DNA from 2 places in the Paenibacillus sp. PK3_47 genome. Region 1 is predicted to be linked to the other one. Evidence: predicted binding sites of a transcription regulator. Region 1 holds the regulator's gene; the other holds the start of a gene.
The links. Region 1 encodes LexA, which represses DNA repair genes until DNA is damaged. Its sites were predicted from a motif close to CGAACATATGTTCG; they were not measured.
Positions count from the first base shown of each region.

Region 1 (3,402 bases):
GGAGTACTGATGACAAAGGAGTGTATGTGAAATGTCGGTGTATCCCGGTGCTTTTTTTCTGAGTGGATTAGGTCTATTCTCTATACTGATATGGCTGGTTACGGCGGCGGCATGTGTATACGCTTTTATTCTGTTTGTGAAGCTGGCCCGCAGAGGAATTGTTGCTCTGGATTTGTACATACACGCCAAAAACCTTGAAATACGCAGTACCTACGAATCCGCAGGCAAGGGGGAGTTCCGGTGAAAGCTCCATACAAAGTGCTGGAAAGCGATGCAGATCTGTTCACTGCGGCCTTGGCCCAGGTAAAAGTTTATGTCGTGCAACTGGTCAACGGACGCCCGCATGTCATTGCTGACTATGCCGGGCCTGTGCAGAGATGGACGCCGGATGATGTGATGATTGCGGGGATGCTGTATCAGCGGGATGAATTTGAGTTTCGCGTGCGTCTGTCTATTACGAAGTAACAGTTCCTGTACATGTCTGTTCATAGTTAACTGTCACTATTAAATAGAAAACTGCCGGATCACACAGGCACAGAAGGTTGGCATTGCATCTCTTATACTATCAAAAGTAAAAGAGGTGTAATGATGACACAGACTGAACGTGCAAGAATACGCAGGGCGCTTAGAGCGCTGCAGGCACAGCGTGCGGTTTTGCTGGAAAGACTTGAGGAAATCAATGAGAACCTGCGCCGGATCCCGAATCCCAGCCGGGCCAGACGTGAACTGCTGGCAGCCAGAGCATCGATCAGAGAAGCATTGCGCTTAAACCGTGTCGCGAGCAGACTCTTGCGCAGTATCCTGTAACTGTAAAATGATATTTAAGTATGATGAGGCATCCTGCGGGATGCCTTTTTGCTTATTCCGGAATAAACAGCCCCGCGTCGGTACAATGAGGTTGGATTTATTCCCGAATCGTTACCCGTGTTCCAATAGGAATGATCGCAGCGAGGGCCACTACATCTTCATTGTACATCCGGATACAGCCCAGTGACACCATGTGCCCGATAGAGGCAGGGTTATTCGTTCCGTGAATGCCGTAATGCGGCTTGGACAATCCCATCCAGAAGGCGCCAAAAGGCCCGCCGGGGTTAGGCTGCTTATTGATAATGGTGTATTCGCCGACAGGGGAGGCAGTGAGGACCTTACCGATCCCGACCGGGAACCCCCGGGTAACCTTATCGTTATCCAGCAGATACAGCATTCGTTGGGACAGGTCGACAATAATCCGGTAATTAGGCATGGGGCAGCACTCCTTTGTTAACAGGATATGTGCCGGGAGTCTTTACGGTTCAGGAACTTTCAGGATATTGGCAAAATAAAAAGACCGCTTCGCCAGGGAGGCGGTGCAGTCTTCAGGGAGAGTTAATTTTTAGTGGATGTCACGGAAAAGTCCGATGACTCTGCCTAATATCGTTACGCGGTTAAGGCGGAGAGGTTCGTAGGCCGGATTCTCCGGCTGCAGCCGGATATGGTCACGTTCCTTGTAGAAGGTCTTGACAGTTGCTTCATCTTCTTCTGTCATGGCAACAACAATATCACCATTGTCAGCAGTCTGCTGCTGGCGGACGATGACATAATCGCCGTTCATGATGCCAGCTTCAACCATACTGTCTCCGAGGACAGAAAGCATAAATACCTTGTTATCCCCTACATAATGAGTAGGGAGCGGAAAATAGTCTTCAATATTCTCAGTTGCGGTAATCGGTAAACCGGCGGTGACTTTACCGACGACAGGGATCCGGGTAACTGTCTGAACGAACTGATGCACATTCTCGGAATCTTCCTGGCCTAGCAGCTCAATGGCACGCGGTTTGGTCGGGTCGCGGCGGATCAGGCCTTTCTTCTCCAGACGGTCCAGATGACCATGCACAGTGGAACTGGAGGCCAGGCCTACAGCTTCGCCGATTTCCCGGACGGAAGGAGGATATCCCTTGCTGCGGACTTCGTTACGTATAAATTCCAGGATCGCCAGCTGGCGACTCGAGATCTTTGACATCGGAATCAACCCCATATGATATGTTTGGGAAAATTATAACATAGAACTGCCGTTCGTACAAACATAAGTTCTAACTATCTGCATTTTTGGCAAAAACAAAACTGCGAACAGCTGTTCGAAAAAACTGTTGATCAAAACACATGTTCGTGTTATATTATTTTCGAAAGTAAGAACAAGTGTTTGGAGGCCGATAATTATGTTAAAATACAGTACATACCGCAGCATTTACGATGAACCCCGTCAGGTGCAGGCTGCCAGTAATCATTCCGCTTCAGCTTATATGAACGAAACTAAAGGTTCCGCTGTTGATAAGTTAACATCAATTATGAGAGTGCTTCGCCAGGTTAGCCTTGTTAAGCTTGTGCTGGTGCTCATGTTAGTAATTTCCGGCTTTACTGTTGTAGGCAATGTGTTCGCAGGTTCAACATCTTTGATTACCGAGAGCAAGCGGGTTGTAGTCGAGCGAGGAGATACACTGTGGAGTATTGCACTGGAGAACAAACCCTCCAATATGAAGACCGCAGTTTATATAGAAGGAATTAAACAAACCAGCGGTTTGAAAGATACCAGGATCAAGGCCGGGGATGTTCTGACTTTGCCTGTGTATTAATGCTTAGTGTCTGTTATACTTAATCTCTAAGAGCTTTCAGGGAGCAAACCTTGACAAGCTCTTTTTCTCATGGCAAAGTTAAAATGATATTTATAGGGAGGGAAAAGAATTGAATATTGATGAATTGGTCGCACGCATCAACGAATTGGCCCGTAAGCAGAAAAGTGACGGCCTGACTGAAGAGGAACTGGCAGAACGCGCCAAGCTCCGCGAAATCTATCTGGGCAACATCCGCCGCAACTTCCGCGCCCAGCTGGATACCATTGAGATTGTGGATGAAGACGGGAATGGACAAGGCAGCAAGGGACCGTTACAGTAACCTTTTGTCTTTTTCATAGATATTTCAGAATGACTAGGGGGAACTTAGATGGCCCGTTCTTGGGAAAGAATGGTTCAACGCAACACACAGCAGGTCAACAAGCAAAGAAAGAAGCAGGGGAAGGACTCCATTTATGCTGCTTCGTCTAAATCAGCTGCCAAGAGCACTGAGGTTTTTAAGGGCCGCAACATTGTATTTCCGGTAGTGCTAATGCTGCTTGGAATCATGTTCTGGGTGGTCGGTTCCATTGATGAGGTGCAGGGACAGGGCGTTCTGGCGAATTGGCTGGGGGTAGTGCTGTATTTTGCACTTGCGGCGCTGTTGTTCTTCCGCAGACCGTATTTGAAGGTAGAACGCGATAGAGTTTCTACAATTAAATACAACCGCGAACGGTTTCTGAAGGCTTCAGAAATTGAGAAAATCACATTGTCCCGCAATGTTGTAATTCTGAAGTACAAAGGCAAACGCAAGCAA
Region 1 is NZ_CP026029.1:6,629,125-6,632,526, reverse strand. Features, by position in the region: gene C2I18_RS28810 (hypothetical protein) at 32-244, shown strand; gene C2I18_RS28805 (hypothetical protein) at 241-465, shown strand; gene C2I18_RS28800 (hypothetical protein) at 586-807, shown strand; gene C2I18_RS28795 (L,D-transpeptidase) at 905-1,243, opposite strand; gene lexA (transcriptional repressor LexA) at 1,373-1,999, opposite strand; gene C2I18_RS28785 (LysM peptidoglycan-binding domain-containing protein) at 2,196-2,609, shown strand; gene C2I18_RS28780 (DUF896 domain-containing protein) at 2,719-2,928, shown strand; gene C2I18_RS28775 (hypothetical protein) at 2,977-3,402, shown strand, end outside.

Region 2 (3,402 bases), 1.1 Mb from region 1:
ATTCAAAATTGAAGGAGGAATGGAAATGGGCGCTTGTGGTTACGGAGAAAATGTAGGTCCTGTTGGTGGAGTAGGATGTGGCGGTCTGGGTACATCTACTGCAGCAATTCTGGTATTGTTCATCCTGCTGGTCATCATCACTAAAGCATTCTGGGTGTAGGAACAAAACGTTACTTGCAATAATAAGCGGCGTTAGCCGAAGAGGCACAGCTTCAGCAAATCTTTAGCGGTGCTTCATATGACCCCAGTAATAGACCTTGGCCTTGCCGGACGCCGGCAGGGTCCTTTTTTGTGTCTGCTCCATGTTAAGGGCGGTCTGCTGCCGACCACAAATAACCAAATACAAAGATGTACAGCAGAAATCCGGCGACAACAATGGCAGAGAGGCATCTGATCAGCAGATTGAAGGTGCTTTTGTCAGTGAAAAAGCTTGTTATAAACGTTCCCGTGAATCCGGCCATAAAGGTATACAAGAGGGTCTTGTTCTGCTCCTGCATGGGATCCAAAGCAAAGACCGTCAAGACAAGCAGTGAGACAATGAATAATAGCCGTGAAAGAAACTTCATAAATCCACCTCAGCTTCATCCCTATTTATTCCTTATATTATAATAATTATAAAATAATTCCTATACCATACATACGAATCCTCCCTGATTTGAAACTTTCTGGATACCTGGACGTTGTAATCATAAGAGAGTCTCGAAAGGGGATTACAGCAATGTCCGATCACGACAAGATTCAGGAACTGGAGCGCCGGATTAATGAACTGGAATATAGGGAGAAGCATAAGCGTGACAATGATCCCTGGAGGAGCATCCGGGGCGTGATATGGGGAATTCTGATTGTGTTCTTCGTGTTGATTGCAATTGGCGTAGCGCAGTTCGTAAGTGCTGGTTAAAAGAGCTGAGGAGAACTGAAAAGAGTTAAGGAGAGCATATGATGATGTATCTGGACCCTGCCGGCTGCCGGCGGGGTCACTTTGTGATGTTATGCGTATCTTAGCGAATATGCCGGTGGAGGAGGCTTCTGTCCTCGTTCCTCTCCATTACGGCGATTAACTGGCCCTGGAACACACGCCGCTGAATCTGGTCAATCCGCTGCAGGGCGAGCTCACAAGGAACCTTGAAGACCTCTGCGATATACAGAATCGCATCCTCACGCAGTTCGGGAACCGGCAGGCTGGAGATCATGGAATAGGGCATGGCTGCATAGAGAATGAAACGCTCCGATTCATCCTGCTGAGCCTGTGTATAATGTTCCGGCATCAGCGTATGCTTGCCGGCATGGCGCAGCAGATGACAGAGCTCATGCAGGAATTCCAGCCGCTGCAGCTCGGGAGGCAGCCGGTTATCGATAAACATGCTGTACATCCCTGCAGAGGCTTCAATACTCTTGCTTCTTACGTCCAGATAGTGGACCCAGATATTCAGTCGTTCAGCTATGTACTCAATGGTTATCTGCGAAGGCTGAGAGACATTCAGCCGCTGATATAAATCTTCGGTCCATTTCTCCAGGGCGGTCATTTGATAGTAGGAGTGCAGCTTAATCACCTCATTATAGGATCGTATGTTCGCATTATTGGGTAAAAGAAAAGCCCAGAGGGCTTAAAGTGAACCGGAACGTTTGTTCTTATGTATGTAAGCATAAATCAATCAGACGCGAATATCAAGTGTTTTTCCCAGATTCGGGTGAGGACTTTGTCCGAGCATCTGAGCCATATTCTGACTCTGGATCTCAGCCGTATCCTTGGCAATATTAAAGACCTGCAGGCTTACTGCCTGCTGCAAGGATGCCTGACTCATGCCTATGGATAATGCCGCAATGTCCATATTTTGCACCTCCTTATAATTTTTTCGTTGTACACGCTTCGCTAAAACTTTCTTCTAATGCACCTCTGAAAGTTTTCTTTTCTATTATCGACTTCATGGGACCCGTTTGTTAGGTGAATGCATTTCTTTACCTTTTGGCCCATACGGTAGATTAGCCTTTGACATATTCTGTGCTGTAGTCACTATTCAGAGGAGGTTTTCATGATGGGTGCAGAATATGGTTGCGGTTGCGGTAATAATGTTGGCGGAGTGAATCAGGGTCCTCCGGTCGTTGCGCCTGTGGTTTGCCCTTGGACATCAACCAGTGCCATTCTGGTTCTGTTCATTCTGCTCGTGATCATCACGAAAGCCTGTATATTCTAACTTCTTTCCGGCAAAATGCTGCCCTGCTTCCGGATCAGTCCGGAGCGGGGCAGTCTCATTTTTTTATTCGAATATAAACTTCACCCGGGTCCCGTCCGGATACTCCTCCAGCTGATTGCCGACCCAGCTTCCGGCCCCGCGGTTGTCGCTTGGCGTTATATATTCTATATCTGCTCCGGCTCCGCCCTCCGCGCACATGGCCATCGGCCATTCATCACGGTCATAGCCTTTTTTGGTCGGAACACCCTTCAGGGATTCCTTGCGGTTGTCTTCCGCCTGCTCCCTGTCGATCGTACAGATTGCGGATTCTCCGCTCTGGATAGCCTCCTGAATGTGCTCCGCTGTCTCCGGGTAACGGTCCGATGGGAACACGAGCTGCACAACCTCAGAATCTTTTGCAGGCGGCTGATCAATTACTATGCCGTTCTCCTCGAATAAGTAAGCGGCCAGCGCGAGTAACACAATGATAATGAGGCTGGGGATGAGTTTCTTTCTTTTCACGGATGATCCTCCTGATGATAGTGTCTATGACTCTGGTAAACGGCTATGATGCATTAGCTTAATTAGTATAGCTTACATTTCACCTCCTTTAGTATACTAAGTTAGGTAAATAAAGGAGGATTCATCAGATGGACTATGAAATTTCAATAGAGGATGAGACGCTGGTAGCTGCCGCACAGGAAATTATCAGGAAGCGTTATGAGTGGGAAAGGCATCATGTCAGTGCTGCGCTGCGGACGAAGACGGGGGAGATTTTTACAGCGGTTCATCTGGAAGCCAGCCTGCCGCGGGTTACGGTCTGCGCGGAAGCTATGGTCATCGGCAAGGCGATCTCCGAAGGATATAAGGATTTTGATACCATTGTTGCGGTAAGGCACCCCGACCCGGACAGTGAAGACAGAGAGATTAAGATCGTCTCGCCCTGCGGGATGTGCCGCGAGCTGATTGCGGATTACGGCAGGGATTGTAAAGTGATTATTATGCAGGAGGACAAGCTGGCCAAAACAGACATTCTGGAGCTGCTGCCCATGAGATATTCGAGATAAAAGGGAGTCTGCTGCAAATTTTGCTATACATATTATAAGGCATGGCCATCCGCCGCTTCCTTGTCCCCAGGTTTGCATACTATGGAACAAAAAGCGAAAAGGATGGTGAAAAGGATGGAACAGCGTATACTCCGCAATATGCTGGATTCGGCCTCCCGGCTGGT
Region 2 is NZ_CP026029.1:939,837-943,238, reverse strand. Features, by position in the region: gene C2I18_RS04375 (YjcZ family sporulation protein) at 26-160, shown strand; gene C2I18_RS04370 (hypothetical protein) at 306-566, opposite strand; gene C2I18_RS04365 (hypothetical protein) at 719-898, shown strand; gene C2I18_RS04360 (ImmA/IrrE family metallo-endopeptidase) at 999-1,550, opposite strand; gene C2I18_RS04355 (YjfB family protein) at 1,653-1,829, opposite strand; gene C2I18_RS29785 (YjcZ family sporulation protein) at 2,034-2,192, shown strand; gene C2I18_RS04345 (NucA/NucB deoxyribonuclease domain-containing protein) at 2,256-2,693, opposite strand; gene C2I18_RS04340 (cytidine deaminase) at 2,822-3,238, shown strand; gene C2I18_RS04335 (glycosyl hydrolase) at 3,353-3,402, shown strand, end outside.
Region 2: the regulator LexA is predicted to act here: its motif matches at 1,560-1,573, upstream of C2I18_RS04360 (ImmA/IrrE family metallo-endopeptidase).